DNA from 3 places in the Vibrio cidicii genome. Region 1 is predicted to be linked to each of the others. Evidence: predicted binding sites of a transcription regulator. Region 1 holds the regulator's gene; each other region holds the start of a gene.
What was found. The regulator PurR, encoded in region 1, represses purine synthesis genes. The targets are predictions, from matches to a motif close to TNANGNAAACGTTTNCNTNA.

Region 1 (10,400 bases):
GGCCTATGGCACCTTGCCAATCGTTCGTGGTGTGGGTGGTTTGAAGGACAGTGTGAATGATTACGACGCAAATCCTGCCGAGGCAACTGGAATTGTTTTCCAAGATCCAACCCCTCAAGCTCTGTTGATCAGTATGCAGCGCGCTTTACTTCTCTATGCACAAAATCTAGCGGAAGTCCGCCGGGTACAGTTGCAAGCGATGCAGCAAGATTTTTGCTGGAGTAAGGCTGCTCAGCAATACTTAAGCCTTTATAAAGCGGCGCTAAGAATTGGTTAACAAAGTCAGAAATTGAGTAAAAGGCACGCTTTTACGTGCCTTTTTGCTTTTTTTATTCCAACGCAAATCGCTATTGAGCCTTTCTATGGTAGGATTTCCGCCCTATAGTTAGCTAAGAGTGAATGAGCGGTATAATCCATGCCTCAAACGTTACTGTTTCATAAAACCTATTTACATCCAACCAGCCAGGAGTGGGTGGTTTTTGTCCATGGTGCGGGAGGTAGCTCCTCAATATGGTTTAAACAGATAAAAGCGTATAAACAACACTTCAATCTGTTATTGGTGGATTTAAGAGGACACGGAAAATCGAATCAGTTGTTTAAAAATCTGATGAGTAGCCGCTACACGTTTAAAGCGGTGACGCACGATATCCTTCAGGTGCTTGATCATCTGAAAATCCACTCAGCTCATTTTGTCGGTATGTCGCTTGGCACCATTATTGTTAGAAATCTTGCAGAGATGGCAAGTGAACGTGTGAAATCGATGGTACTTGGTGGCGCGATTACTCGCTTAGACGCTCGTTCGCAGTTTTTGGTGTCACTTGGTAATGTGGGTAAACACATTCTTCCTTACATGTGGCTATACAAACTGTTTGCCTATATCGTGATGCCGCAAAGGAATCAACAAGAATCTCGGCACCTGTTTATCCGTGAGGCCAAAAAATTGTGCCAAAAGGAGTTCAAGCGCTGGTTTATCCTAGCGGCAGAAGTTAACCCACTGATGCGCTACTTTAAAGAAAGAGAGCTGCCTATCCCGACGCTCTATTTGATGGGCGACAAGGATTACATGTTTATCAAGCCAGTAAAAGAGATGGTCGCAGTTCATAAACAGAGCGAACTGTTGGAGATCCGCGACTGTGGACATGTTTGCAATGTCGAACGCCCCGAAGAGTTTAATCGCTATTCAATCAATTTTATTCGCAGACAAATTCCAATTTAATCTGTGTTTAACTGCTGGTGTCGGGTTCGCCACAACACCAGCAGAGAGCAAATTGCCCCTCATTTTCCTCACCGCAATTTGAACAGCACCAATAAGTAGAAACGCAGGATTGGTGCAAGTACTGGCTAACGATTTTCATTGCTGCCTGGTATTGCTGAGGTTCATGTATCCATATATAGGGGTCGCTTTCACTGGTCGCAGGTAGCTCACCTTTTAAACCGAACAGATTCTCTCCCCGTATCTCACACTCGATATTCTCACTTCTCAATAGTTGACAGACGATATGTGCCTCAACAGGAGAATTGGCAGTAAATACACGCATCTTTTACCGTTCACTCTCTACAGTAGACTGAGGGCGATATTTGTTCATCAACCATTTCACTACCATAGGAAAAAGCCCAAGTAATAGAAACGACAGCAAAACGGCAGGTGAAACGATCCCGGAGAGTGAATCGATCTCGGCGATTTGTGTTCCGGCGTTTAGATAGACAACCGTGCCGGGTAGCATGCCAATTTGACTGGTTAAGTAAAAGCGACTGGCAGGCATTTTACTGAGCCCCATCAGAAGGTTGATTAGAAAAAAAGGAAACACGGGGATTAGTCGAAGTGATAGCAGATAGAAAGAACCATCTCGCTCAACACCTTGATTAATGGCCTGTAACTTATCAGAAAATTTCTTTTGCACCCACTCTCTTAGCAAATATCGACTGCTTAAAAATGCCAATGTAGCCCCAACGGTACTGGCGAAAGAGACGAGCAACAAACTAAACCAAAATCCGAACAAAGCAGCACCGAGTAAGGTAACGACAGTGGCTCCGGGGATGGAAAAAGCAGTCAGAGCAACGTATAGAAAAAAATAAGTGATTGCGGCCGTTAGCCAATGTTGGCTGATAAAGTTGCTAAGTAATTGCTGTTGAGCTTTGGCATTTTCTAAAGTGAGGTAGGGCGCAAAGTGATAGAGTAAAATAGCCATCACACTGACTAAAAGAAGGCCAAAAAGCAGTTTTTTGTTCATCGTATTTTCCAAGTTAAATTCTTTAATCTAAGACAGGAAAAAGCACAAAAAAATTTCATACAAAGCGAAAAAACTAAGCACAGCGTTGAATACGCCGAGTAAAGAAAAAGCCACTTCATTGTGAAAGTGGCTTTCAGAAACTTACTCAAGCTTAAGAGGAAAGCTTGTTGACTAGCTCATCTCGGCGCTTTTGAGGAATGACGCTCCAGTGTGTCCCATTGATAGCGCCTTCTAACGCCCACAATAGTTCAAGGCTAACACTTCCACTGTGCGTGTTTTTGATCGCTTCATAAGCACCAACAGAGCCTTGAATTTCCAACTGCTCAACCGTTTCAATACCTGCTTTTTTCAGCATACGCTCAGTTGCCAGCCTTAGATTTGGTAAATCTTTCAGACGATCGGGTTTGGCAACAGCTTGAAGCTCTTTTTCTTTTCGGGCGCTGTCCAAAGCTTGTCTTGCGACGCTCATCAATGCCGTCTTGTTGTCCCAAAGTGAATCGGTTACCGCGTAGTATTTGGTAACAACAGGGAAGCCACGTTTTTTGTAAACATAAGGCCTAAGGCCCTGTTTTTCGAACAATGAGGTTGTATTTTGATCCGCGCGAATATGGAGCTGATCTTTGACGACCAATGCAAACATGGTCTCATCTGCAAAAAGGCCGAATCCGCCAAACATAGAGCGAGATTTTATCGCACCAAGTTGCTCAAAAAGCTTCATCGAATCTTTGAGTATCGGTTTATCCATGATGTGTTATCTCGGTGTAATTACAATTACGCCACCCATAAATCAGGTCCGAGAGATTAGCAAACCAATGCATACAAGATGTCATTAGAGAGTCAACTTAATGTAATGCATTTTTGCCATCGGGAACCCCGCTACCTACCAAAACAGTATTTGGTTTAGGCCGGAGGCTTTGCGTCCCACCCTTTCAGATGGTTTGCCCTGTGCGTGACAGCTAAAGGATACGATTTCTATTGGACTAACATCACATTTTAGGATTGAAAGTGTGATCTTGGTTCAGGTAATAGTTTGCGGGAAATGAGGAAAAACTCGTGTGCGACAGTATCTGGTTATTTGTCACAATAATGATTTTGTTTTGACACAAAAAACAGACGCCGAAATGGCGTCTGTTTTTTAACATTCTCAGTTCAGTTTTTTAACTGTGTCGCGGATAACGATTTCTGGATGCATCTCAAAAATGCGTTTATCGTGCTCCTTGTCTTTAATGCGTTCTAGGAGAATTTCAAATGCATTTTTACCCACACGGCGCTTTGGCTGGTGAATCGTGGTAAGCGGTGGAGAAAAGTACTCGGCCAGTTCTATGTTGTCGTAACCGATCACTGATATGTCGTCGGGAATACGAATGTCGAGTTGTTGTAAACGGCTCATTAGACCAAGTGCCATAGTGTCGTTAAAGCAGAAAATCGCGGTTGGGCGATCGTCCCAAGAGGCAATCTTATCGGCGACCAGTACTGCAGTGTCACATTCAAAATTACCTTCTAAGATCCAATCTTCGTTGACCGCTAGGTTCGCTTCTGCCATTGCGCGTTTAAAGCCAAGAATTCGCTCCTGACACGCCGCTTTTTCAAAATGACCGCTCAAGCAGGCAATCTTGCTGTGACCGTTATCAATCAGGTACTTGGTTGCGAGATAGCCACCTTCTTCCGAGTTATCGATGATCTTGTCGGCTTGTGAGCTAATTGGACCCCAGTCCATGATTACTTTTGGAATATCGGCGTGTCTATCGAGCATTTCACGCAGTTCTTCGGTCAGATCTGAACACATCACCAAGATACCGTCGACGCGCTTTTCTGCCAGCATACGGATATAGTCGCGCTGCTTTTCATAGATGCCACCGGTATTACATAGAATCAAGGTATAACCTTGGCGGTAGCAGTAGCTTTCTACGCCATCAATCACTTCAGAGAAAAAGAGGTTAGTTGACTGAGTAACCAGCATGCCAATGGTGCGAGTTGTATTGCATTTCAAACTGCGTGCGACGGCGCTGGGCGCGTAGTTGAGCTCATCCACCGCTTTCATTACTTTTTCTTGAGTTGCTTCTGCAACAAAGCGGGTTTTGTTGATCACGTGTGAAACGGTCGTGGTTGATACGCCGGCTAAACGTGCGACATCTTTAATTGTGGCCATAGTCTTGTCCTGTCCAAGGTTACCGCGGGAATAGTTGGCCGGGTAACGCTCTTGCTACCTTTCTTTGCATCGGTCTTGAACATGGAAAGAGACCCAAGAAAAGCAGCAGCTTAGCTAAAAAAACACAAAAACCGCTGTTTTTCAGCGGTTTGCATTAAATTCATATTTTATCGTTTGCGGTCTCAATTTTATATCGAGATACGTCAGCAGGCAACCAGCTCAGCACGCGAATATTGTATCCGTGTTCACACTTTATTGGTTAAGCTTCACTCGAGTGATTGCTCTATTGATAAGCCTGTAATTATTATCTAAGTAAATAGTCACTGTCCAGTTTACAAAATGCAATTAATAGTTTTGCGACACTGGCATAGAAGCCAAATTGGTCGTGTTGAATACACTGCTGGTAAAATTGCGGCAGCCAAGAAAGCAGCATGCTTTCAATAAACTGCTGCTGCTCGGCAAGTGCGGTTTCCATATGGCGCTCTTGTTCCAGCTCATTCGAGCGGATAATTAGATGGCCTAAAAAGTCCAGTTGAATAGCGAGGTGATCCGCAGGTTCATTGATATTTTCGCTCACTTTTACGCCGTGATCTGTCATCAGTTTTTCCATTATTCTGGCAGGTTCAGCGTTGAGTAACCCGGATTGATCGAGATAGATAGAAGCGTAAGGCAAAGCGCCATGTTTTGCGCTTTTCAGAAAAAGGTCGCAAAAGTCTGCGGCCAGTTCAAGTTGAGCATCTTGACGGTCAAGCAGTTTATTCAGTGTTTCCACCAGTTGCTGCGCTTCAATCCGCAAACGGTCATTTTCGGCTAAATCAGAAAGAAATGAGCGAATTTCTGCGCTGTGATATTTGTCCAGTTCGACTTGGTTTAACTCTTTGGCAAAAAGACTCGAAAACCACCAGTAAATTTCGGCACGTTTTTCATTAAAGGTTTTGATTTCTTGCATTTTATTCCTGCTCCTCAAGGCTTCTCTGATTAGTCTAACCAATAAAAATGAACAGCGGTCGCCCTAATTATTAATGGGTTATTTAATTATATGTCACCTTGTAAATGGGCAAAAAATAAGCTTGTCTTGAATCAATAAAACCTGAGATTGTTGGGTTAACTTTGATGTGACGCTAGAAATGTGACTATTTATGAATAGAATAAATCGGCGTAGACAAGAATGACAGAAAGTGGTGTAAATGAGCTATCACGTATTAGTCGTAGAAGATGATGTAGTGACACGAGCTAAATTGGTGGGTTACTTCCAAAATGAAGGATATACCGTCAGTGAAGCAGAAAGTGGAGCAGAAATGCGTGAGGTATTGAACAACCAAGCCATCGATTTGGTGATGTTGGACATTAATCTCACTGGAGAAGATGGCTTGCTTTTAACCCGTGAACTGCGTGGTCAATCGGATATCGGCATCATATTAGTGACAGGTCGCACGGATAGCATAGACAAAATTGTTGGTTTGGAGATGGGGGCGGATGATTACGTGACCAAACCGTTTGAGTTAAGAGAGCTGTTAGTTCGAGTGAAGAACCTGCTATGGCGTATGTCTTTAACCGATACGGCAAAGCAAAAAGGGCGTGCCGACGAGCAGGAGCTGCATGTTGTGCGCTTTGCTGATTGGACGTTTGACATTCATCGTCGGGCATTGAGCCGCAATGGTGAACCGGTAAAATTAACCAAGGCGGAGTATGAGTTATTAGTAGCACTCTCGTCATATCCCAACCAGGTGCTGAGCCGTGAGCGCATTTTAAACATGATTAGCCATCGTGTTGATGCGCCTAACGATCGCACCATCGACGTGCTGATTCGCCGCATGCGTGCCAAGATGGAGTTTGACCCCAAGAATCCGCAAATTTTTGTCACAGTTCACGGCGAAGGCTATATGTTCGCAGGCGATTAAAAGCCAGAAATGCGCTAAAGCAGACCGCTTGATCTCAGTGTCGAACAATAAAAAACGAGCTGCACAGTCAGCTCGTTTTTTATTGGATGGCTTCGTTTTAAGCAGGATTTTTCGCGGCGACTTTTTCGTTGTTAGGTGCAGTGGTCAGTAAATCGCGCAAAGATTGCCAAATAATGCCTAAAGTTTCATACCAATAGCGTTCGGTTTGCTCTAAATAGAGCGCTTTTGGCGCGTATTTGTCCCAAGCTTGGGTGATCTCTTTTTGCGCCAAATAGTTGGTAGGGGCTGGCAAAGGGGTTAAGCCGGCATCGTTAAACTCTTTCAAAGCTCGGGTCATGTGACTGGCCGAGGTAACCAGCACCAACTGCTTCTGCCGAACAAAAGCGGCGGCCTGTCGTGCTTCTTCCCAAGTATCTTTGGCATCTTCCAACAAGATAATGTCGGATTTCGCTACCCCAAGCGCTAGAGCCACATTCGCCATCATCCGGGCATGACTGATTTCAGAACCGCCAGCGTAACCAGACAAAATCATTTTTGCTCCCGGGTACATACGCAAAATGCGAATCCCTTCAGCAAGGCGCATCAAGGCGGTGCGACTGAGTTCAGAGGTCGGGGGAATTTGGTCGTCCACTACATGGCCATTACCCAATACCATCACGTAATCGACACTTTGCACTTCAGGTAGAAAGACCGAGTATTGGCGCTCTAGAGGCATTAAAAGTTTGCTGGCAACGGGTTGGAATGAAACCAGAAAAATGCCAGTAAAAGAGAATAAAATGACAAAGCAACCTGTTTTTTGCCTGGTAGTAAACATAATCAACATCAGGCCGAGCAGGCCGATGATGAGTAGCGCAGGCAAAGGCATGAGAAGCGCAGATACCGCTTTTTTCAGCTCAAACATACAGAAATAGTCCGAAAAAACATCACTTGACAGTAAAAAAGAGAGAATCCCTCTTTATTCCTGCTTTCCTTATGACAGAATAGCAGCACGATTCGATATGATAACCCAAGCCACAGTGAACCAAGACCGTAATTTCGACGATATTGCCCACAAATTTGCAAAAAATATTTACGGATCAGATAAAGGTGAGATCCGCCAAGTGATTGTTTGGGAAGACCTTGAGCAGGTTTTGACCGCAATCGATGCTGGCACGAAGGCGCTGACTATTCTCGATGCGGGCGGTGGCTTAGCACAAATGTCGCAAAAGCTTGCTAAGCTCGGACATCAGGTTGCGTTATGTGATCTATCTTCTGAAATGCTGCAATTGGCTGAACAGGATATTGCAAAAAACGGTTTGCTTGCGCAGTATCGGCTGATCCATTCTCCGGTGCAGTCCATTGCTGAACATTTGGAGCAACCAGTGGATTTATTGCTGTTTCATGCGGTCATGGAGTGGTTAGCCGATCCGAAAAGTGCGTTAGAGACGCTGCTTGAGCAAGTGAAACCCGGCGGGGCGGCATCCATCATGTTCTATAACCATCATGGTTTGGTTTATAAAAATGTGGTGTGCGGTAATATTCCACATGTTTTGCAAGGCATGCCGCATCGCAAACGCTTTAAACTGCAACCGCAAAAAGGCCTCGATCCGCAACAGGTTTATCAGTGGATTGAAGATGCAGGATTTGAGATTGGTGGAAAATCCGGTATTCGCTGTTTTAGCGATTACATAGGTAACCGACAGAATATGGGCGACTACCAGTATGAAGACGTGTTGGCACTGGAAAAACAGTTGTGCCGACAAGAACCATACCTCTCGTTAGGCCGATACATCCACGTATGGGCGAAAAAGAAAGAAAAGCAGGAATAACAATGAGTGAGACAACTCTCAATGCTGCAGAGCAACCAATCGATGAATTGGTGAGCTGGGTTAAGCAGCACGATTTCTCATTGAACCTGACCACAGAACGTCTGGCATTTTTGATAGCCATCGCGGTGTTAAGTAACGAAAGGTTCGATGAAGAGTTGGGTGAAGGTGAATTGCATGATGCGTTTACTATCGTCACTCGATTATTTGAAGAAACAGGTGAGGCGTCGGCGTTTCGAGCCAACAACGCAATTAACGAACTGGTTAAACAGCGCCTTATCAGCCGTTTTACCAGTGAAGTGACCGATGGAGCAAGCATCTATCGTTTGTCACCACTGGCGATTGGTATCACCGACTATTACGTCCGTCACCGAGAGTTTTCCAAACTCCGCCTCTCGATTCAGCTCTCTATGGTGGCTGGTGAAATGGCCAGAGCCATTGATGCCGCTCAGAAGGGGGGAACCGCAGAGCATTGGAAGAAAAATGTCTATGGGGTGCTTAAGTACTCGGTCGGTGAGATTTTTGACCAGATCGATCTCAACCAGCGTGTGATGGATGAACAGCAGCAATCGGTTAAACAGCAGATTGCTGATTTGCTCAACAAAGACTGGCGTGATGCGATCAACAACTGTGAGTCTCTGCTGTCTGAAACCTCCAATACACTCAAAGAGTTACAAGATACGCTACAAGCGGCAGGCGACGAGCTACAAACGCAGATTTTGGATATCCAAGAACTGGTTTATGGCGATCCTGAACTGGAGTTTATCGAAGAGACGCTGTTTGGTTTGCAGATGAAACTTGATCGCATCGTCAGTTGGGGACAGCAGGCGATTGATTTGTGGATCGGCTATGACCGCCACGTGCACAAGTTTATCCGTACGGCCATCGATATGGATAAGAACCGCGCCTTTAGCTCGCGCCTACGCCAATCGGTGAAGGACTACTTTGACCTGCCTTGGTATCTCACCTATGCCGATGCAGAGCGCCTGAGCGATCTTCGCGATGAAGCGCTGATGTTGCGTGATGAAGAAGTCACCGGACAAGTCCCCACAGAAGTGGAATATGAAGAGTTTCAACAAGTCAATGATGAGCTTGCTGAGCGTATTGGCGGCATGCTTAAAGCGCATAAAGAGCAGGGTAGACCGATTGATCTTGGCGCAGTACTGCGCGATTACCTCGCGCAACATCCTCAGACTCATCATTTTGATTTAGCACGAATGGTTATCGACCAAGCGGTTCGTCTTGGCTATTCCGAGTCGGATTATCAGGCGATTCAGCCCGATTGGCAGGCGATCAACGATTTTGGTGCAAAGGTACAAGCAAATGTCATCAACCGATATTAATGAATACATGCCAGAGAATCTGGCCAAAGCGATTTGTAACCCGCTTTTTCCCGCTTTAGATAGCCTGCTGCGTGCAGGACGTCATATCTCCAGCGAAGATCTGGATAACCACGCGCTACTTTGCGACTTTGAAGTTGAGCTATCGTCTTTTTATCAGCGCTACAACACCGAGCTGGTGAAAGCGCCGGAAGGCTTTTTCTATCTGCGCCCGCGCTCGACCTCGCTGATTGGTCGCAGCGTTTTGTCTGAACTGGACATGCTGGTGGGTAAAGTGCTCTGTTTCCTTTACCTTAGCCCAGAACGTTTGGCGCACGAAGGCATCTTCACCAATCAAGAACTGTACGAAGAGTTGCTGGCACTGGCGGATGAGAAGAAGCTGATGAAGCTGGTCACTAACCGCGCTTCTGGCTCGGATCTTGACCGCGAAAAGCTGTTTGAGAAAGTGCGCACCTCACTTCGTCGTTTGCGCCGTCTTGGCATGATCATCCATATCGGCGATACCGGTAAATTCAGCATCAGTGAGGCGGTATTCCGCTTTGGCGCTGACGTTCGCGTTGGCGATGACATGCGTGAAGCGCAGCTTCGCCTTATCCGCGACGGTGAAGCGGTGGTGCATACCAAAGAGCCAACACAAGGCAGCCTATTGGGTGATGAAGACGATAGTGAATTTAACGAGCAAGCAGAATTAGAGGGTGAAGCATGATTGAAAGAGGTAAGTATCAATCGCTGACCATGGTCAACTGGAACGGCTTCTTTGCTCGTACTTTTGATATCGATGGTCTGGTGACGACTCTCTCGGGCGGCAACGGTGCGGGTAAATCGACCACCATGGCGGCATTTATCACCGCTTTGATCCCAGACCAAAGCTTGTTGCATTTTCGCAATACCACTGAGGCGGGGAGTAGCCAAGCTTCACGTGACAAAGGCCTCTACGGTAAGTTGCAGCCAGGTGCCTGTTATGCGGCGCTGGA
Region 2 (10,400 bases), 740 kb from region 1:
GCTTCGCAGGCTCTGGCACCTCCAGTCTTGAGGTGACCAGACGAGTCAACTCCTACGTTTCCGGTTGGGTAGAAGGCGCTTTGGAAAAACTGCCCGTGATCACACCCGATGAAGAGTCGGCAAACAAAATCAACAGTTACATCGACAAAGAGTTTCAAAACATTGATCGCGAAACGTTCAAAAAGCAGTTACGCGAAGCGATGAAAAATCTCACCGCCGATTATGAAGTGGGTTTGAAAAAAGGTCGAAAAGTGTCGGTTAACCGCCCCGTTGGTGGTCAACAAGCCGCCAAACAAATAGAAAAAAGATAACCTTACACTGACAATTAAAACATTAGTTCCGTGAATAATTCTCTCCCGGAGGTAGAAGCCCGCCTCCGATTTACATGGAGAGACAACTTTGAAAAACCTTTCACTTGCCTTAGCGATTCTGCTGACCCTTAGCGGCTGTCAAGCCACTCAGCGACAAAACGCCACCACAGGCGAAGCCGAAACCAATTCCGCAACCAAAGGTGCCCTACTTGGTGCTCTCGCTGGCGCCGTTGCAGGCGCAGCCAGTGGCGATAAAGGTGACCGCGGTAAACGAGCTCTGATTGGTGCGGCTGGCGGTGCTGCCATCGGTGGCGGTGTCGGCTACTATTTTGATCAACAAGAGAAAGCACTACGTCAAGCCTTGCTCAACTCCGGGGTTCAGGTCGAGCGCGTTGGCGAAAATCAACTGCTGCTGCGTTTAGAAAATGGCATCGGTTTTAGCTCGGGTTCTTACAGCCTCGACGCTTCCATCCACAATACACTGCAAGGCGTCGCACGCGTATTAGTCGAGTACCCAGACACCAGTTTAGTGATTGATGGCTATACCGACAGCACAGGCAGCGATTCATCTAACCAAATTTTGTCTGAACGCCGCGCTGAATCTGTGCGTGCTTTCTTAATCTCGCAAAAAGTAGCGGCAGGCCGAGCGGTTGCACGCGGCAACGGCGAACGATACCCACTTTGCACCAATACTACTGCCGAAGGACGGGCCTGCAATCGACGGGTAGAAATTCAAATTCTACCTTTAAAATAGCGCGAACTGGCCAATATGAACGGCCATGTTTACTGCTGATTTCAATTCAGGTTCCGTCTATACTTTGCACTGAACCTGAATTTGAGAGGCACGACTTTGCGCTATAATCTTTTGATTCTTATCGGACTTCTTTTATCCACTTCGGTATTCGGCCAATCAGTGCAACAGTTAACCGAACAAGCCAATCAAAGAGATCCAAACGCGCAATACCAGTTGTCACTTGAGTTGGCCAAGGAAGAAGGCGAGGCGGCCAAAGCCGACGCCTTTTATTGGCTGCAACAATCGGCACAACTGGGCTATAAGCCCGCACAAATCAAGTTAGCTCAAGCCTACGAAAGCGGTATCGCCACACCAATTGATCTTAAACTTGCTGCCAATTGGTATTGGCAAGCCGCCGTACAAGGCAATCTGGACGCGCAAATCAAATTAGGGACACTGTTTGAAGAGCAAGGTTCTCTCTTTTCACAACTTGATATCGCCCAGTTCTGGTTTGGTGTAGCGGCCAAACATTCTGCCGAAGCGGAGAACGCTTACAATCGCATTCTCGAGATCAAATTCAATGCAATGCGTGCCAAACAGGTATCAGCCATTTCGCAACTGGATTCTGCGTTTGCGACCCAAGCGCAATCACTAGACACCGGGCTAGAGACTTCGGCAGCAACTACCACTCCGCCCTCACCTATCTACACCGACTGGATCTCCATCAGCGCCATTTTGTTTCTCGCGCTTTCCTTCAGTAGCGTCATGTTCTACTTTCGCCGTAAAAAAGTGTCGCGGGAAACAACGCAACAGCTTGAACTGCAAAGCGAGCTCAATAAACAACGCTATAGCAACAAGCAGCTCAAGCGACAACTGGAAAAAGTCTTTAATGAATACAAGAAGGTACAGGCCCAAGCTGGAAAGCAGAAACTCTCTCTAGCGTGTGCAATGTTTGGTTATTCGCCGAGTGCCATTCCCGATGAAAAATCCATCAAGATTCGCTTTCGCCAGTTATCCCGTCTCTACCATCCTGACGCCCGTGGCAGCGAAGAAGAAATGAAGCGCCTCAATGGTGCATTGAAGGTCCTGCTACAAAATGTTGCAAACTCGTAAACGAACCTTGTAATTCTTCGTCTCATTCGACAGCTTTACCTTGTTAATAAAGGATCGCAATCGATCTCCCTCTCATTTTCTATTAACAGATATTTAACGCAGTAACGAAATTTATGGCATAATGTGCCCCGAAAATGACACCAGCACAACGAGAAGCCTGGTGAGGAGAAGCAGCATGTTTAATATTGAAGGCACCTGCGATTGGTGCAAGAGACCAAGATTGTTGACACGTCACGACTATCTGGATGGTAAATCCAACCATTCTTGTGAAGAGTGTAACGACATCGCCAAGATTGACGTTCGTCTGTTTAATCTTGGTGAGCAGCAAATGCGCGACCGTCAGGCGAGAGCCTGCTAAAACGGGAAGTCACGCAAAAGAACGGATTCTTTAAGCACCTTACGAGGTGCTTTTCTTTTACCTACTGTTCTTGAATTACGCGATGCATCCCTGCAAACCTTACTAAGTAGTACTGTATAACCCTGTATAAACCCTCACTCTTCGCTGAGAAGTCCATCACAAAAACTCACACTCTTCCAAACACAACAAATCGCGATTAACTAAATACAAAACAATGAGTTATTTATAACCCCCAACCATCAGGCTCGCAATGCGTGGCGAAAAAGAGAGCAAATAGGTTGACGAACATCACCGGAAAAACTACTGTATGCACATACAGCATGCATATGGGAACAGTAAAATGCAGATTCAAGGTCAAACTCGTACATACTCACATTTCAATGTTCTGGCACAACCAACTCAGCCAATCAATGCCTCAGCAAAATTGTTGCAACAATTGGCCGCTTTGTCTCAGTTGAATCAATGGATTTTATTTACCTCCGAGTGCCCACGTCCGGATCTTAGCCAACTCACTGCGTCTAATATTTGCTGTAAAAATGTCATCCAGATGAAACCATCCCACTCTCTGACTGAAATTGAAATCGTGATGAAAGCGATACGCTCTGGCAATGCTGCCGCGGTTGTCGCGTCTAGCCAGATTGATTTAGTCAACCAATCTCTGCTGCAGGAGATGGCAAAGGAGTTTGGCTGTGAAGTCTTTTTCGTTGAAGGCAGAGCAACGCAGTATCATTAATAAGCCAACGTTATCCATCCTGCATTTGGCCTTCTTTATGAAGGCTTTTTAAATTGCATCAAACCAAGGCAAACGTTTGCTTTTCTTCTGGCGAGTTCAAATAGTTCTGGTATCATGCCCCGGTAATCGATGAATCTGATGGATTTTGTTGTCCGATTCGTTTCCGCATGACGTTTGAAATTATGATAGGAATGTCAAAATGAGCCTCGCTGATCAAGTACTTGCCGTCAATGACGATCTGCCCATCCGTACCGATAAACCTGTTCACAGTGGAAAAGTTCGCTCTGTCTACTGGCTTACTGAGCAAGACAGTGCCCGCCTAATCAAAGAAAAAGGCTACAACGTTGCCCCTGATGCGCCCCTTGCCATTATGGTGATCAGCGATCGAATCTCTGCTTTCGATTGTATTTGGCACGGTGAACACGGGCTCAACGGTGTACCGGGTAAAGGGGCCGCATTGAACGCCATTTCTAATCATTGGTTTAGACTGTTTAAAGACAACGGATTGGCCGATAGCCACATTCTTGATATTCCACACCCGTTTGTTTGGATTGTGCAGAAAGCCAAGCCTGTGCGTATTGAAGCCATTTGTCGCAAATACATCACAGGTTCCATGTGGCGCGCATACGAAAAAGGCGAGCGTGAGTTTTGTGGTATTCAACTACCAGAAGGGTTAGGCAAAGACAAACCTCTGGACGAACTGCTGATGACACCATCAACCAAAGGGATTTTAAAAGGAATTCCTGGCGTGCCTGAAGCCGATGATGTGAACATTACCAGACAAAATATTGCCGACAACTTTGCCGCATTTAACTTTTCCAGCGCTGACGACATTGCCACTTACGAGAAGCTGCTGAAAGAAGGTTTTGCTGTGATCAGTGATGCTCTAGCACAAGTAGGACAAATTTTTGTCGATACCAAATTCGAGTTCGGTTATGTGCAAGATGCGCAAGGCAACGAAAAGCTGATTTACATGGACGAGGTGGGCACGCCCGATTCATCACGGATTTGGGATAGCGAAGCGTATCAAGCGGGTAAAATTGTTGAAAACTCGAAAGAGGGTTTCAGACAGTTTCTGCTTAACTACTTCCCAGACCCTGATATTCTGCTCAACAAAGATCGCATGCCTGAGCGCGAAGCACTGGCTCGTGACAACACGTTGCCAGAAGAGGCTTTACTGGCGGTATCTCGCACCTACATCGGCATCGCAGAAAAAATTACCGGCCAATCAATCACTTTAAGCGAAAATCCAAAACAAGAGATTATTGATATCCTTGCGCGTGATTACGGCCTTATCGATTAAATGAATTCAATATAACAACGTCAGTGCCAACAGCCCGCCACCAAGCGGGCTGTTTTTTATTGCAGCGCTGCGTTTAACTCATGGAAATGGTTTTACCATCGTTGGTAGTAACGCGTTTTGTCTCAACGAAATAATCTTTCTGCAAAATCGTGGAGACAAAATGCCAAGTGGAATCAACTTTCTCTTGCGTCAAATCGAGGCGCATAAAGCCACGCTGCTTGAGATCTGCCCATTGCAACTCTTTCACCATTTCAGGTAGGACGTATTCCATATGACTAATGGCTAAGCTGTCCAACCCCAAATATTCCTCTAGACCGGGCGAGCTCACAGACGCGGTAGCGAACTCAACGCCAACCGGATTGCCGGAATGGTCTTTTAGTTGGCTACACCAAGCATTGTGACTGTCACCAGCGAGACTGATGAATTTCTTGTTTAAATTTCGCGCCAATCCATACAACCATTCACGCTCGTAGTAGAAACCATCCCAAGCGTCTAAGTTGTATGGCACTGAGTTGGGATCTGAACTTGGATCGTTGAGATACGCGTTGATCGTACTATTAACATTCATCAACGCCGCCTGTTTTTGTTCATCGGTTGCGGTCAATAGGCCAAACATTGCCGTCATCACCGAACTTGGCAGCTCTAGTCGGCCCATTAATACCTGCTGCCCCATCACCGACCACGTTGCGCTACTCTGCGACATTGCGGTTTGTAGCCAATCCTTCTGATGACTTCCAAGCAACGCTCTGTCTGGTTGACGCGCTTTGGTCACTAAATCGACAATTCCCTCCATTGAAGGCGTATCGAGCGAAAAATAATCGAGAGGTTCTGCACGCGCGACCACTCGCGTATCCAACATATAGAGATCAAGTAAATTACCGAAAGAGAACTGGCGATAAATAAGTACCGAAGATTCAAGATTTTCGCGCACTGGCAGCCATTCCAGCCACGCGGCAGCAGCGGCCGCGCGGCGCAGTTCGAAGCTGCCTTCACCTGCTTGGTGATTCTCAGCGCCATTCGCCCACGTATCGTTGGCAATTTCGTGATCATCCCAAACTGCAATCATCGGCATGGCCGCATGAAGCGCTTGTAAGTCTTTATCTTGACGATATTGAGCATAACGCGCCCGATAGTCTTCCAGACTTAGACACTCAGTTTCGCGGCTAGGCACACGACCGAGCTCCTGAGCATGAGTCGTAGCATAACCGTCTTTGCCATATTCATAGATGTAATCACCCAAATGCAAAATGGCATCGAACGGTTTTTGCGCGTGTTGATTAACAATTTCTCTATAGACGTTGAAATAACCCGCTGGGTAGTTGGAGCAAGAAACCACGGCCAGTGAAGCGGCCGATAATTCGCCTTGCGCCAAGGTTTTTGTTTGACCAGTTGGGCTGATAGCGCCTTCACATAAGAAGCGATAGAAATAGGGCTGACCTGCGGACAAGCCCTTAGCGTCGGCTTTGACGGTGAAATCTTTTTCGCTATCAGTGGTGATTTCACCGGAGGCCACTATGTCACTAAAATCCGCTTTCGAAGCCACTTGCCAAGTAACGCGAGCTTGACTGGATTGAGTTGTCACGCGCGTCCAAATAATCACGGCGGTTTGCAATGGGTCCCCACTGGCAACGCCATGCTCAAACGAGGCTGAACTGGTGCTATTTTCACTTTCTGAATGACATGCCATTAAGCTGGTGGCGACCACGCCTGATGACATGACTTTAATAAAGCCTCTGCGAGACAAAGACATAACTACTTCCTTTTCTTGTTGTGTTGAGACCAAAGCAGCAACGCTCTGGTCGTTCTTCCAGAAACACCTGGTCATACCAGAAAGAGAAAGTATGCATAAGTTAATGACGTTAAGATGTCAGAAAACTCATTTATTAACATTTAAATAACATTATTCCTGAGCAGATCACATGCATAATGAAACAAGGTCCCAGTTGCAGTAAAAACTCTAAATGGAAAAAGCGTTTACACGAGACAAAATAAAGCGCAGCCAGTGATAAGTCATCAAACTGGCTGCGTCTAAAAGCGGTTAATTACAGGGTCTAGCTAAAGTCTTTGAGGTGAATGGTAAAAACATCCTGCTCGTAGCAGTTAATCACACTGTCGCTACGGCTTTGAATAAAATCGATTTGTTTCGGCTCCAACGCGTAAGGCATCACCACGGTAAGCTCATCAATACCTTCCAGTTTCGCAAGGCGAAGCAGAGTCACTAAATTAGATTCATCGCTACGACGAGAAGACATCGCTTTGAGTGCCGCCTCCCAGAGACGATCTTCTGGCTTGGCAAGTTCGGCAATGCTGTCTTTCCACACCGTACTAAACACAGGCGCGAAGGTGGTCATCGCTTCTAAGAATGTCCATTTTTTGTTGCAAGAAGCTCCGAGAAAACTGGTGTAATCAAACTCAACATGCATTTTTCCATTCTTTTCCATTTTGTCCCCCGACAGACTGTCAACACAGCCTATCCACTATTAGACAATTACTTTGATATAGCAATAGGATATAAAACAATCGTCTTTTATGCCCTTATTTTAAGGGAAAAGGAAATATCAAAAGCAAATTCGTAACAATAACAGCACACATTCTGTAACCATGCGCATCTGATTGATTAATATTTCAAGCTAAAAACAAATTGCGAACCAGAAAACTAGAAAAAGCCTACCATTTGACTAACTTAAATCCGAGGCCAATGCGTGTCTGATTATGGTCATAATCTATCAGCGTTTCGCCATAGCCATGATAAGCCTGCAAGTAGAAGCCAATTATGTCATTAAAATAAAATGTGTAGCCGACTTCAACACCACCACGATCGTCGTTCCAGTTGTAAAATCCGCGAGTATTAAAAATGCCAGCGGCGCTGTAGAACTTTAGCCAAACTTCGTAGGGAGCATAATAATCTTCGATGTTGCGGTTCTCCGACGTATCACCAACAACCGACCACAAATGAACGCCCCACTCTACCGGACCTTCCAGTCGCTCCGCAGCCAAGTAGAGCCGGTCCCAACTGCGTGATAAGTCCCCCGAACGACCATTGGACTCGTGTTTGTAACCCGCTTCCAAATGATTGAAAAGCAGCAAGTTGCTTTGGTGAGCAATAAACAGTTGTGGTTTGTAATTGGTCTCACGAAACGGAGAAGAGATACTGGAGTTAGCTAACTGCCACAGCGACTTTTGCGTGTAAGAACCGACAATCGCGGTGCTTTTGCTAAAGCGATAGATAGGCACTGCCACGGACAATTGATATTTGACCTCGAAGTTTTGCAGATCTTCTAGATCGGTACCTGCGTATTCTTCTTCATTCACATCGGTAGTGTAGGTGCCGAGCGCATAGTTATCTTCGTAGCTCGAGATATTAACTAAGCTTTTGCCACTGGCAAAACAAGGCAGCGCCAAAAGAAACCATAATACGTTAAACTTCATATTCATCTTCATTTTTTTAGGCAAATGGCTGCCGTATCAAGAGGATAAGCGGCAAATGTAAACACTCATCGTTTGAGAAAGCAAATTTTATTCCCATTTACCTGTGGCTAACGCACATCGACTATACGGCTCGCTTTACGATACTGGACTTTCCAACCTGAAAAGCGCGGCAACTCCCAACGTTTCGGATCTTCTTTACGATTGCCGCCACAGTGGACCACCTGCACCAGCTTACGCGCCGGGAAATACTCCACCTGCAATTGCAGATCCGATAAGGTCAACGATAACGGATAGTGCTGTGCAAAATCGGCGTATTGCCAGTCTGGAATGCCCGCAAAAGGAAAGTCGGCGGCTTCAAACAGCGCCATCTCTTCTAGCGTATTCACCCCCAATGTCTCTAACTGCTCGGCAAACCAAACATCAAAACTCACTTCTTTACTGTGAACTGAATTATTGTCATTCAGGCCTAATGCACAAAAAAGTTTCCAATGTTCAATCTGTTGGTGACGCTGGCTGTAAAATCCGTCCAACAGTTCACCCGACTTTACCTGCGCAATAATTGCTTGGATCGCACTTTCACCTTGCGGCTGAACGAGCTTGCTGGCGACAACCCGTCCAGCGAATATTCGCTCTATCAAAACTTGCCCTTGCTCAGTCTGTAAGCGGCTTTCAGCCTGACGCCACTCCCCCAGATCGAGCTCATCAATCAAGGTTAGCGCCACGGGCATCATTACCGAAGCGAGATTGAGCGTCTGCTTAACGCCGCGACCGGGCAAAGAGTGGCTATCCAGCACTACTGCCACTTGCGCCTTGTCCCCAAAGCGGCTCTGTTTGCCCACCAGCATCTCCATCTGGCCGTTACCAAGCGCCTCCTGCCTTTTGGCGCGGCGAACAAACAGCAGCTCTGGGTGTAACGTGGCGATTGCTTTTGCCAGCGCTTCCCGCTGATAGCGCGACGCCACCTCCAGTTCTGGTAACTCAAACAGCGCACGCATCTGCTCTGCCAGCCCCATCGCCTCCGTCAGAGCTTGCTCATCGATGTTGACGCCAGGATAGCGTTTACCACGTACTAGGCCAATCAATAACGTGACATCACACAAGTTTGGTTCAGCAATATCAAGCTCTTGCGCTTGTTCGCCACCAGCGAGCTGATACAAGTTAGCGGGCACCGAGAGCGCGGCGGCAAGGTCAATCATCGCCTCTTTAAGCGCCTTGTTGGGCATGCGCGTGACAAGATCGGCGTACAGTGTGTCAATTGGCAGTGGGTTGAGTAGTCTGCCGTGATCTGTCACACGCCCGAGTTGATCGATGGCTTGCATGGTACGCAGTACTTCGCTGGCCTGAGCAAGCGATTTTTCCGGCAACGGGTCGAGAAATGGCAACTCAGCCAATTGATAGCCACAACAGGCTGCAGCGAGCATCGGCTCGGTGAGTTCCTCACGTTGCAGCTCAGGCGGCGTAGCCAGTTCCATCGGCGCATGTTCGCCAAACAGTCTGACGCAGCGACCAGCCATCACTCGACCTGCGCGCCCCGCTCGCTGCGCTGCACTCGCTTTGGAAATGGTGCTTAATACCAGCGCGGTTCGTCCGTTGCGTTGCACATTACGCCGCTCTAAGCCGGAGTCGATCACGCAGGTGATGTTAGGAATGGTCAGCGAGGTTTCAGCCACATTAGTGGCAAGAACCACTTTTCGCATTGGCTGGACCGTTAATGCTCGCTGTCTTTCTTCGTCACTCACACTAGCATGCAGTGTCACCACCATGATGTCACTGAAGGCTCTTAGCGCCTGCACCACTTGCGCTATCTCTTTTCGCCCGGGTAAAAACACTAAAATATCTTCCCCGCCTCGCATCAGTTCATTGCCGATGGTCTCAACCACGGAGCGTTCTAGAAATTTCTTCTGCGGCAGCTGCCTACTCTCTTGCGCCAGATGCTGCACTTCGACCGGAAAGCAGCGCCCATGAGAGACGATGCGCTGCGCCGCAAGATAGCTGACCAAACTATCTCCCGCCATGGTCGCCGACGTGACGATCAAACGATGCTCGCCACGCACTTTCAACATCGCGGTGAGTAGGTCCATATCCCAACGGCGTTCATGAAATTCGTCAATCAAAACAATATCAAACGATTTTAGACCGTCTTCGGCAAACCAGCGCAGCGCCACACCGGGTGTGACAAACACAATCGGCGTATTCTTTTCAAAAACCGCTTTGAGTTTTATCGCGTAGCCGACCTGTACGCCAAGTGCCGAGCCTGACTGCTGCGCTAGGTATTGCGCCAATGACGTGCAGGCGATGCGGCGCGGTTCTATCACCAACACCCGGCCATGTTCTGACGCCCACAATGGCAAACGCGTTGACTTTCCTGAGCCGGTTTCTGCCTCTACCACCAAATGAGAATGTAAAATTTTTGTTTCAAA
Region 3 (10,400 bases), 1.0 Mb from region 1:
GGCGGCGGTACAAGGCAAAGTAATGCAGGTCGATACCCTGTTTGGCAAACGCAAAATGCTCACGGTGAAAATCAGCGATGGAAATGGCACCATCACCCTGCGCTTTTTTAACTTCACCGCGGCGATGAAAAACAACTTTAGTGACGGTAAGTTAGTGCACGCTTATGGCGAGGTAAAGCGCGGCAATATGGGGCTGGAAATTGTTCATCCCGATTACAAATTTTCCGCCCCCGCACAAAAACCCGATGTAGAACAGAGCCTCACGCCCGTTTACCCCACTACCGATGGCTTAAGGCAAATCACCTTACGTAATTTAACCGAGCAAGCGCTAGCGTTGCTCGACAAAAGCGCAGTCAGCGAACTGCTACCACCCGGTCTGTACGATCAGCAATTGACGCTCGGCCAAGCACTACACATCATCCATCGCCCGCCGCCATCGATCGACTTAGAGCAGTTTGATCAAGGGAAACATCCGGCGCAAATTCGCCTCATTATGGAAGAGCTACTGGCACAAAATCTCTCGATGCTGGCGGTGCGTAGTAAAGGGCAACAAGATGTCGCTCTGCCGCTCGCCCCGGTCGATAGGCTCAAAAACCAGTTGTTAGCGCAACTGCCTTTTTCACCGACTAAGGCACAAGCGCGGGTAGTGCGCGAAATTGAGGCGGACTTAGAGAAAAACCACCCAATGATGCGCTTAGTGCAAGGCGATGTCGGCTCAGGCAAAACCTTAGTCGCCGCGCTCGCCGCCGTGCGCGCTATTGAGCACGGCTACCAAGTCGCGCTGATGGCGCCGACCGAACTGCTCGCCGAGCAGCACGCCATCAACTTTGCCAACTGGTTTGCCGCTATGGGCATCCAAGTTGGCTGGTTGGCGGGCAAGCTCAAAGGCAAAGCCCGTGAAAGCGAGTTGGCGCGCATTGCCAGCGGTGAAGCGCAGATGGTGGTCGGCACGCATGCTTTATTCCAAGAACAAGTGGTGTTTCATCATCTTGCCTTAGTTATCATCGACGAGCAGCACCGTTTTGGTGTCCACCAGCGTTTGGAGCTGCGCGAAAAAGGCGCAAAGCAAGGGGCATATCCGCACCAGTTGATCATGACCGCGACCCCGATTCCGCGCACGCTCGCCATGACGGCTTACGCCGATTTGGAAACCTCGGTGATCGATGAGCTGCCGCCCGGACGCACACCGATCCAAACCGTGGCAATTCCTGACACCAAGCGCGACGACATCGTTGAACGCATTCGCCATGCCTGCCTCCAGGAAGGCAAACAGGCGTATTGGGTTTGTACTTTGATTGATGAATCGGAAGTGCTCGAAGCGCAAGCAGCGGCCGATACCGCCGAAGAGCTGCAACGAAAATTGCCCGAAGTGAAAATCGGCTTGGTGCATGGCCGGATGAAACCAGCCGACAAGCAAGCGGTAATGCACGCTTTTAAAAACAATGAGCTGCACCTGTTGGTCGCCACCACGGTCATTGAAGTTGGCGTCGACGTGCCCAACGCCAGCCTGATGATCATTGAAAACCCCGAGCGCCTTGGCTTGGCGCAGTTGCATCAGCTGCGCGGACGCGTTGGTCGAGGCTCGGTCGCCAGCCACTGCGTGCTGCTGTATCACGCGCCGCTGTCCAAAACCGCGCAAAAACGCCTTGCCGTGCTGCGCGAAAGCAACGATGGCTTTGTCATTGCCCAGCGCGACTTGGAAATTCGCGGCCCCGGTGAGCTGCTTGGCACCAAGCAAACTGGCCTCGCCGAGTTTAAAATTGCCGATCTGGTGCGCGATCAACGGCTTATCCCAGAGGTGCAACGCGCCGCCCGCTTTATTCATCAGCAATATCCGCAAAATGCCGCCGCGATCATCGAGCGCTGGCTCGGTGAGCGCGACGTTTACGCCAAAGCCTAATCGTGCTTTGGCGTGCCTGCGTATTTGCCAACCACCAAGGCAAACGATTGCTTTTTAGAATAATCGCCCTATAATGCCGCTCAAAATTTGTGATCTCACACACCTCCAAACCGAACTGATTTCTGAGTAACAGCAATCACAGAACATGTGATCAGTTCCACTTAGCCTCCCATTCAGCGAGCGCTAAGCTTTTGATAAAATTAGGAAGCAAGATGACAACGCCACACAACACGTCTAAGCACGATTTAGTTTATCAACTCAATGACCGTCCACCACTGCCACAAACGCTATTCGCCGCCTTGCAACATTTACTGGCGATGTTCGTTGCGGTGATCACGCCGTCGCTGATTATTTGTCAGGCTCTTGGCGTCTCTGCCGAGCAGACCAACACCATCATCAGCATGTCGCTGTTTGCCTCTGGCCTCTCCTCTTTTATTCAAATCCGCACTTTTGGTCCGATTGGCTCGGGCTTACTCTCGGTACAAGGCACCAGCTTTAACTTCCTTGGCCCAATCATCGCGGCGGGCCTCTCTTTGAAAGCGGGCGGGGCGAATGTGGAAACCATGATGGCGGCGATTTTTGGCACCATTTTGGTTTCCTCCTTTGCGGAAATTTTACTATCACGCGTGTTGGAATACGCACGCCGCGTGATCACGCCATTGGTCTCGGGCATTGTGGTGACTCTGATTGGTTTAACCCTGATCCAAGTCGGTTTGGTGTCGATGGGCGGCGGCTATGCGGCGCTGGGCGATGGCACTTTTGGTAGCCTCGACAAACTGGCGCTGGCCGGCACCGTGCTCGGTTTGATTGTGCTGCTTAACCGCGCGAAAAACCCTTACATCCGCGTTGCATCGATCGTGATCGCGATGTTTGTCGGCTACTTGATGGCCTACGTTATGGGCATGGTCAACACCCATCAACAGGCAGAAACCGACCTGATTGCCCTGCCCATTCCGATGCAGTTTGGCCTGAGTTTTGACTGGTCACTGTTCATTCCTCTGGTGCTGATTTTCTTTATCACGGCACTGGAAGCGATCGGCGACATCACCGCCACCTCGGAAGTTTCTGGTGAGCCAGTCAAAGGCCCAGTGTACATGAAGCGCATCAAAGGCGGCGTACTGGCCGATGGCCTTAACTCGGCGCTGGCGGCGGTGTTTAACAGCTTCCCCAACTCGACGTTTAGCCAAAACAACGGCGTGATCTTGCTGACAGGCGTAGCCAGCCGTTATGTGGGTTATTTTATTGCCGGCATGTTGGTGCTGCTGGGGTTGTTTCCGGGCGTAGCCAGCTTTGTGCAGTTGATCCCTGAACCGGTTCTCGGCGGCGCGACCATTGTGATGTTCGGCACCATTGCCGCGGCTGGGGTGCGCATCATCTCTCGCGTCGACCTTGATCGCCGCGCAATCCTTATCATGGCGCTGTCGTTCTCGATGGGCTTGGGCATCGCGCAGAAACCGGAAATCCTGCAATTTATGCCGGACTTCATTAAGAGTATTTTCTCCTCAGGCGTCGCGGCGGGCGGTATCACTGCGATTGTGCTCAATCTGCTGCTACCAGAAAAACTACGCGACGAAGAGAGCGAGCAAGCACAAAACGCGACCCAAGCGCAGTAACCAAATCACGGTAAAAAACAGGGTTGCCATTGGCAACCCTGTTTTGTTGTTACTTAGCTAATTCGCTTAGCGCGTCGGGAAACTGATTTGCACTTTCAGCCCGCCTTCGCTGCGGTTATTGACCACCACCGAGCCGTGGTGCTGGCTGACAATGCGCTTAACAATCGCCAGCCCAAGCCCCGTCCCCTCGCTGCCGCGCGCCGTATCGCCGCGAGTAAAGGGTTGAAACAACTTCGCCACTTGAGATTTGTCGATCCCCGGGCCGTTATCTTCCACACAGATCCACACCAGCTTGTTGTCGGCGGTCATACCGGTGCTGACTTTCACCCAACCGTTGCCGTAGCGCAGCGCGTTGACCACCAAGTTGCTGAGCGCACGCTTAATCGCAATCGGATTGCCAAACGCATCACGCACCGTCGGCTGAAAAGCGGTTTCAATCGCCACCTCGTAACCTCCTTCGGCGCTGGCCACATCACCAGCGATGGTGTTGATGTCGACTTGGGTGAAAGATTGCGCGTTGACCGGTTTTAGGTAGTCCATAAACTGGCTGATGATCTCATTGCACTCTTCGGTGTCGCTGATGATCCCTTCGGCGAGATAACTCTCTTCTGGCGACATCATCTCCGTCGCGAGTCGAATACGCGTTAGCGGCGTGCGCAAATCGTGGCTGATGCCCGCCATCAGCAGCGCGCGGTCCGCTTCCAACTCTTGGATACCACGAGACATCTGGTTGAAAGCCCGCGTCACCGCGCGAATTTCCGTCGCCCCTTTCTCCGGCAGTGGCGGCGGAATTTCCCCGCGCCCCACCTCTTTGGCGGCTTTTTCCAGCGCAATCAAAGGGCGGTTTTGCAAACGAATAAACAACCAGCCACCCGCGACAATCAGCAGCGCCACAATCAAGCTGTTGCGAAACAGCGGCGCGAAATCTTCCTCTTGCAGCTCCGAGAGCGGGATGCGGATCAGCGACCCGGGCATGGCTTCGATTTTCATCCACAAAATATAACTTTCACTGCCCAGCAAGAGACGCACTTCGGTTGCCGAACCGAGCTCTTGGCTCATCTCTTCACTCATCAGCTCAATCGACATCGCATGGTCGAACTCTTTCGCCTGTTCGCTATCTTCTCGGTGCACCGTCACGCCAAGCTGCTCAAGCACTTGGCGGCGCAGCGGCTCGTTGGCGTGCAGATCGCCGCTGTCATCCAGCACTAAGTTGAGCTCGTGAGCGAGAATTTTGTTGAACTGCTGCAAACTGGGCAACAAAGCGTAGTTAAACACCGCGTAATAGGAGAAAACTTGGCTGGCCAGCAGCAAAGTGACAAAGATGAGGATCGATTGAGTAAAGGAACTGCGAATTCGCATGACAAGCCTCGGCAGATGAAACGTCAATAAACGACAATCCCTGGGCAAAGCCAGGGACTGTGGAGTGAATTATGTCGCGCTTTAGGCCTGTTTGCCATCAGGGACAAACACATAACCCAAGCCCCACACGGTTTGAATGTAACGCGGTTTGCTTGGGTCTTCTTCTAACATGCGGCGTAAACGGGAGATTTGCACATCGATGGAACGCTCCATCGCGGAATACTCACGGCCACGCGCCATGTTCATCAGTTTATCGCGCGACATTGGCTCACGCGCATTGGTCACCAGCGATTTCAGCACGGCAAACTCACCGGAAGTGAGCGGCATCGGCTCATCGCCACGAAACATCTCTCGCGTGCCAAGGTTTAAGCGAAACTCACCAAATTCGACGATTTTCTCTTCCGAGCTGGGTGCGCCCGGCAGTTCGATGATTTGACGACGCAGCACCGCCTTTATGCGAGCCAAGAGCTCACGCGGGTTAAACGGCTTCGGTAGATAGTCATCTGCGCCCACTTCGAGGCCGACAATGCGATCCACTTCATCGCCTTTGGCGGTCAGCATTAAAATAGGCAGCATGTTATTGGCGTTACGCAGACGACGGCAAATCGACAAGCCATCTTCGCCCGGTAGCATGAGATCCAGCACCATCAGGTGGAAGTTTTCGCGCGTCAGTAGGCGATCCATTTGCTCTCCGTTGGCGACACTACGCACTTGGAAACCTTGCTCAGAAAGGTAACGCTCTAAAAGCGCCCGTAAGCGAGCATCGTCATCGACCACCAAAATCTTATAATTTTCTTGCATCTGTCTGTCCACCTATCTGCAAAATCGCCACCCAATTCGGCCGAGTAAAATGTAACATCAATTCGCACACTTAAGCACAAAGAATTGTTAGCGTTTATTACCTTTTAGTGGAAGATTAGGCGAGTTGCCAGCGCACTTCAAACTGCGTTGCGTGCTCCGTGCATGTGCTATTGATAAGCTCGGCGTTGTAACTTCCTGCTGCTTTGCTGAAAGCGACTTAATCCGCTATCGCTTCCAGCAAGCATGCCCTTCAACTCACTCGGTTGCACAGTGCCCGATCGAGTTTAAGCAAATACCAAGTAGGGATAATGCAGAGTAAGGTGAGGATCACTAAACCCACAAGCACTGCTTGAGTGGATATAATTAGGCTCACTCGTTATCTTCCCAAGATACATTTCAATACCCTGCTTGTCCGCATTCTTCAGAACAAATAACTCAAATCTTGAACCCGGCAAACTCTGGAGCCCAAACCGCATTAGTTGAACAAGCGTAACCTCCATTCCACGTACAAATGCGAATATCGGCTCAACGAGGTAGAAAAAGTCATTCTCCTCCTCATCTAGCAAAGCGAAAAACTGTAGTGGCTAATGTGATTTGGCCACTACACATGGCAAGTGTTCCCACTCACTGTTTTTAATTTTCCACTGGCCTCTTTAGCTCTACTCTTTGTTCCACTAAGAAATTACAATTCGATTTTTTATCTCTTTGATCAACTCTTCGGGCCTATACAAAACCTGCCTTTCTAGTCCTTCAATATCTTGTTTTTTAGCTGGTTGTATATCTCCCTTATAGTAAAGGCGATACTTATCAGGATTGATTACATCTTGAATATACTTTGGTGTTGGCCAACTATCATCTGCATCGTGAAAAGGAATGTTTCCGATAATTTTCCACTCCCCATTTGCAATATTCGTATCAAATATTCCAGGGTCAAATAACACTTCTTCACTTTCTAACCGAGATACGTCTACTAGCCCTTTAGAGACGAAAGAGTAAATAGCTATTGATGCGTCCTGTAACAATCTACCATAGGCAAACATATCATCACTTACAGGTATCATAACTATGTCACCAACTTTATACTTAACTTTTGCCATTTCTATTCTCCAAATTCTTCCTTAGCTGCGTCCATGTACGAGTCTTTCTTTTTGTTTCTTGGACCGACACCATTTATTTGGTCTGTAGCCAAACCTTGCTCTCGTAACGATTCCAGTACTTGCTGTTCTCTACCACGAATAGCTGAATAAGAATCTGTGACCTGATCCAATTCTAATTCTCCCAAATTCCTATGATGGCCAGCCTTACGTCTGTCCAAAATTTGTTGTGGCGTCATATCGCAAGTACCACTACACCTACCCGTATATTTTTTTCCCGGATTGTCTAGATCGTCTGCTGTATAGGTTACGTATTTCTTACCTGTTTTGTTTGTAACATCCGCACTATCTTTTGCCACAATTTGTGGGCTAGATATCGAGACATCTTTTGTCTTAGCATCTTCGATGTGATTGAGCGATTGAGCATTGTCGGACGCAGCCGCTAGTTGTAACTGATTATTTGGTAAAGATTGACTACTATCTTCAACTTTCTTCACTACTTTTTGAACGACTTTTTTACCTATTTTGGCAATCCGTGCAATACCGCCTGTTGCTACGTTCGCTATTCCCTCTTCAACCAGAGCTTTAACTGCTCCTGCAATACCATCTTCTTCATAAGCCTTATACACATCATAGGCTGTTAGTGCTGCACCTATCACTTGTAAGACAAATTTGCCCGTAGGATCTGAATAACTCAGCGGATTATTTTGCACATAGGAGTAGCGGTTAAATGCTTGCGTTGCAAACCATTTATCTTGAATAAACGGATCTGCACTTAAGAAACGAGCCAAGGTTGGATCGTATACTCGACCGTTCATGTGGATTAAACCCACATCATCCAACATTTCATGGCCCGTAAAGCCCAAGCGTCCGACAATCGATGAGGTTTGCTCCAACTGCGGCTGCCAATCACTTCCGCGACGTTTGCCCCATGCATCGTAGCTAAAACGCTGCTCAATATCGCCCAACTCATTTGAGATAGCGATTACAGAACCAAGGTGATCCTTATGCAGATATTTAATGCCAGAGAGCTTTACATCACCAACCGTATACTCATAAATCGCTTTATCACCAAGGTAGTAACGAAACGTCGTTTTACCATTGGGCTGTGTGATGACTTCTGTCGAGTCTAAATAACGTGTGGTGGTGGTACCGCGCTCAGTGGTATCTTTACGTAAATAACGCTGGCCATGCACTCCATACTCAAACTCAGTGGTGGCATTGCCTTTCTTGATTGAGATAGGTTTATGATTAGCGTTGTAGCGAATACTGCGCCCCGCGCCCGATAGCATGTTGCCATGGACATCATAGGTAAATTTTTGCACCTGACCGTTAGATGAAACAACTTGGCTAACGGCGTGAGGTAGATATTCTGAACTTCCCACTCGCAGCGCGCCATAAGTGTAGTGGCCGACATCCTGCTTATGTTCTATGTTACCTAGCTCGTCATAAGCCACTGAAACATTGGACAATGCCGTATCATCGGCAAAGGGTGATTTTCCTTGGCTTGGTAAACAAACTTTGTTCTCAATCTTAATTGCGCCATCATGCATTCCTCCAATTCGAGAAACAGAGTCAATGCCTCGGGGATTAACCAGTAAATCACTAGGTTTTACCTGACTCCAATGCGTAATAGGTTGCAAAGGATCAGGACGTATCGTAATCGGCTTCAGGCAGTCTTCAAATGACATATAGCCGTGAAGGCTTGTTTCCGTGCTCTCTGTTCTTGAATTTAAAATAACCGCACTGCGTGATATATCACTTTGAGTCAGTCGATTCAAAGCATCGTAGTTCAGCGATTCTTGTAGCTCCATTTGATATTCATAGTGCGCATAAGAAACCCGTATTCCAGCCGATCTTCCAGACTCAAGTAACTTCTCGCCAGTTTTCACTTTTGTTTTGAGTAACTGAGAATCCAGTTCAGATCGATAGGTCAGATTTCCGACAGAATCAAAGCGGTACTGGTTTTCTTTAACGACCTCACTGCCTTTAAATAGTTGTGTGCGATCGATATAGCCCGTATCCGCTTGGTATTGATAGACCGAGCTCAAGCCATTGCCAAATTGCAAATCGGTCATGTTGCCAAAGCTGTCCATATCTTTGGCAGACCAAACTAAGTCTCTTGCGCCCGTTAGGCCTTTTTTATACAAGTAAACTTTCGAAAGTCGGTTACTTTCATGGTAAGCCTGTTCGGTAACTACCCCATTACCGTAGTGGAGAAATTCCAGACGGCCTGTTAAATCGTACTCATATTCTTGATGATAACTTTGCCCAAGAATTGTGATGTATTTGTGTTGCAGCAACCCATTGTCGAAATACTCGTAGTTTTCTACATTTCCGGCCTGAGACGCCTCAGAAAGCAAACCACCTCGAGCTTGGTATTTCCAAGTTTGTACAGGCTCTTTATGATTAGCCTTGCTAGACTCACGTTTCACTATGCGACCAAGCAGATCAAAGTGTTCGCTAACAACGACGTCTTGATTTTTCTCTGTTTTATAAACAAGACCAAGGCCGTTAGTCGCGTAATGAACAACGCCAAGATCCGGGTCTTTCAGGCGCGTGCGATTGCCTAAAATGTCATAGCCAACCTCAATACGATTTCCTTTAGGATCTTCCGTTTGAACCAAATTTCCCCAAGCATCATATTGGTAGTACACACTGTTGTTATCAGCGTCTTTTACTTCAACTTTCTGCCCTAAAGCATCGAATGTTGTTGACGTGGTGTAGCCCCGAGAGTTGGTAAACTCCGTCGTAAAACCACTGTAGCGGTAACGAGATGAGGAGCCATCTGGTTTCTTGATATGAGTCACTCGACCCAACGCATCGTACTGATAGTCCGTGGTCGCTTCGGGGACTTCGCTTGGACTTGGAACCCCGCTTGACACGACTTGTCCTAGCGCATTGTAGCGCGTCGTCGTAAAGGCATACGGCTTGTTTCCTATAACTCGTGTCATCGATTTAACTTCACGATGTCGCGCGTCATACCAAGTCTTTTGCTCTGGGGCGTTAGAAGAGCGAACCGTTTTACTGTAAACCGCACCTTCTTCTGCTGACAGTTCATATAAGATGGTGGACCATGCCCCAGTTGGCTCACGAGAGCCGATCAATCTGCCCCATTGGTCGTAGTAATATAAGGTAACGTTAGCTCGTTCATCCCGCAGATGAACCAAGCTGCCAAACACAGGATCAAACCCATACGTTTTAGAGTAACCTAACGCATTGGTTTCACTACTGAGATAACCATACCTATCATAGCTTTTGAACGTTTGGCGAAAGTTTTGAGGCGCTCCCGTTTTTCCTACAATATTTTTGCTCAGTGCCGCCGACCACCGTTCAGTGATGATTTGAGGAAGACCACGGTGAAAATTGCCATATTCGATGGCACTTTCTAACTCCGTGCCTTTTTGTTTGGTTTCTTTGATCAGCCGACCATTGTCGTCATATTCATAGTCATAGGTTTTGGTTTGAGTATTGAGTTTTGCCCCCTCTGCGGCGTTGCTTTGTGAAACCGCAATGGTTTTTTTCTCTAGAAGACGCACTAACCACTTATCGTAGTTTGGCTGCTTATACTCATTGAGGACTGAGGTCGTCGTGGTTTGGTTATGAATATGGTCAACGGTTGTCGTTGTCTCA

Region 2: EWA64_RS02795 (phosphoribosylaminoimidazolesuccinocarboxamide synthase) is a predicted target of PurR. The motif match lies at 3,313-3,332, and genes of this name have one in related genera.
Region 3: EWA64_RS09440 (uracil-xanthine permease family protein) is a predicted target of PurR. The motif match lies at 1,936-1,955, and genes of this name have one in related genera.

What each region holds. Positions count from the first base shown of each region.
Region 1 is NZ_CP035921.1:2,870,262-2,880,661, forward strand. It holds gene glgA (glycogen synthase GlgA) at 1-277, shown strand, start outside; gene EWA64_RS14115 (alpha/beta fold hydrolase) at 416-1,216, shown strand; gene EWA64_RS14120 (putative signal transducing protein) at 1,224-1,538, opposite strand; gene EWA64_RS14125 (TVP38/TMEM64 family protein) at 1,542-2,231, opposite strand; gene EWA64_RS14130 (TfoX/Sxy family DNA transformation protein) at 2,383-2,976, opposite strand; cyclic di-GMP riboswitch class I at 3,095-3,184, opposite strand; gene purR (HTH-type transcriptional repressor PurR) at 3,376-4,380, opposite strand; gene torD (molecular chaperone TorD) at 4,685-5,329, opposite strand; gene torR (two-component system response regulator TorR) at 5,568-6,281, shown strand; gene elyC (envelope biogenesis factor ElyC) at 6,379-7,182, opposite strand; gene cmoM (tRNA uridine 5-oxyacetic acid(34) methyltransferase CmoM) at 7,280-8,089, shown strand; gene mukF (chromosome partition protein MukF) at 8,092-9,429, shown strand; gene mukE (chromosome partition protein MukE) at 9,410-10,132, shown strand; gene mukB (chromosome partition protein MukB) at 10,129-10,400, shown strand, end outside.
Region 2 is NZ_CP035921.1:378,756-389,155, forward strand. It holds gene EWA64_RS02770 (DUF2786 domain-containing protein) at 1-311, shown strand, start outside; gene EWA64_RS02775 (YiaD family glycine zipper/OmpA-like lipoprotein) at 400-1,065, shown strand; gene EWA64_RS02780 (tetratricopeptide repeat protein) at 1,162-2,157, shown strand; gene EWA64_RS02785 (hypothetical protein) at 2,333-2,515, shown strand; gene EWA64_RS02790 (SulA-like leucine-rich domain-containing protein) at 2,856-3,248, shown strand; gene EWA64_RS02795 (phosphoribosylaminoimidazolesuccinocarboxamide synthase) at 3,448-4,551, shown strand; gene EWA64_RS02800 (alkaline phosphatase D family protein) at 4,625-6,301, opposite strand; gene EWA64_RS02805 (hypothetical protein) at 6,603-6,992, opposite strand; gene EWA64_RS02810 (phospholipase A) at 7,219-7,980, opposite strand; gene EWA64_RS02815 (helicase-related protein) at 8,088-10,400, opposite strand, start outside.
Region 3 is NZ_CP035921.1:1,838,050-1,848,449, reverse strand. It holds gene recG (ATP-dependent DNA helicase RecG) at 1-1,900, shown strand, start outside; gene EWA64_RS09440 (uracil-xanthine permease family protein) at 2,113-3,513, shown strand; gene envZ (two-component system sensor histidine kinase EnvZ) at 3,580-4,872, opposite strand; gene ompR (osmolarity response regulator transcription factor OmpR) at 4,954-5,673, opposite strand; gene EWA64_RS09425 (Imm26 family immunity protein) at 6,348-6,770, opposite strand; gene EWA64_RS09420 (FG-GAP-like repeat-containing protein) at 6,773-10,400, opposite strand, start outside.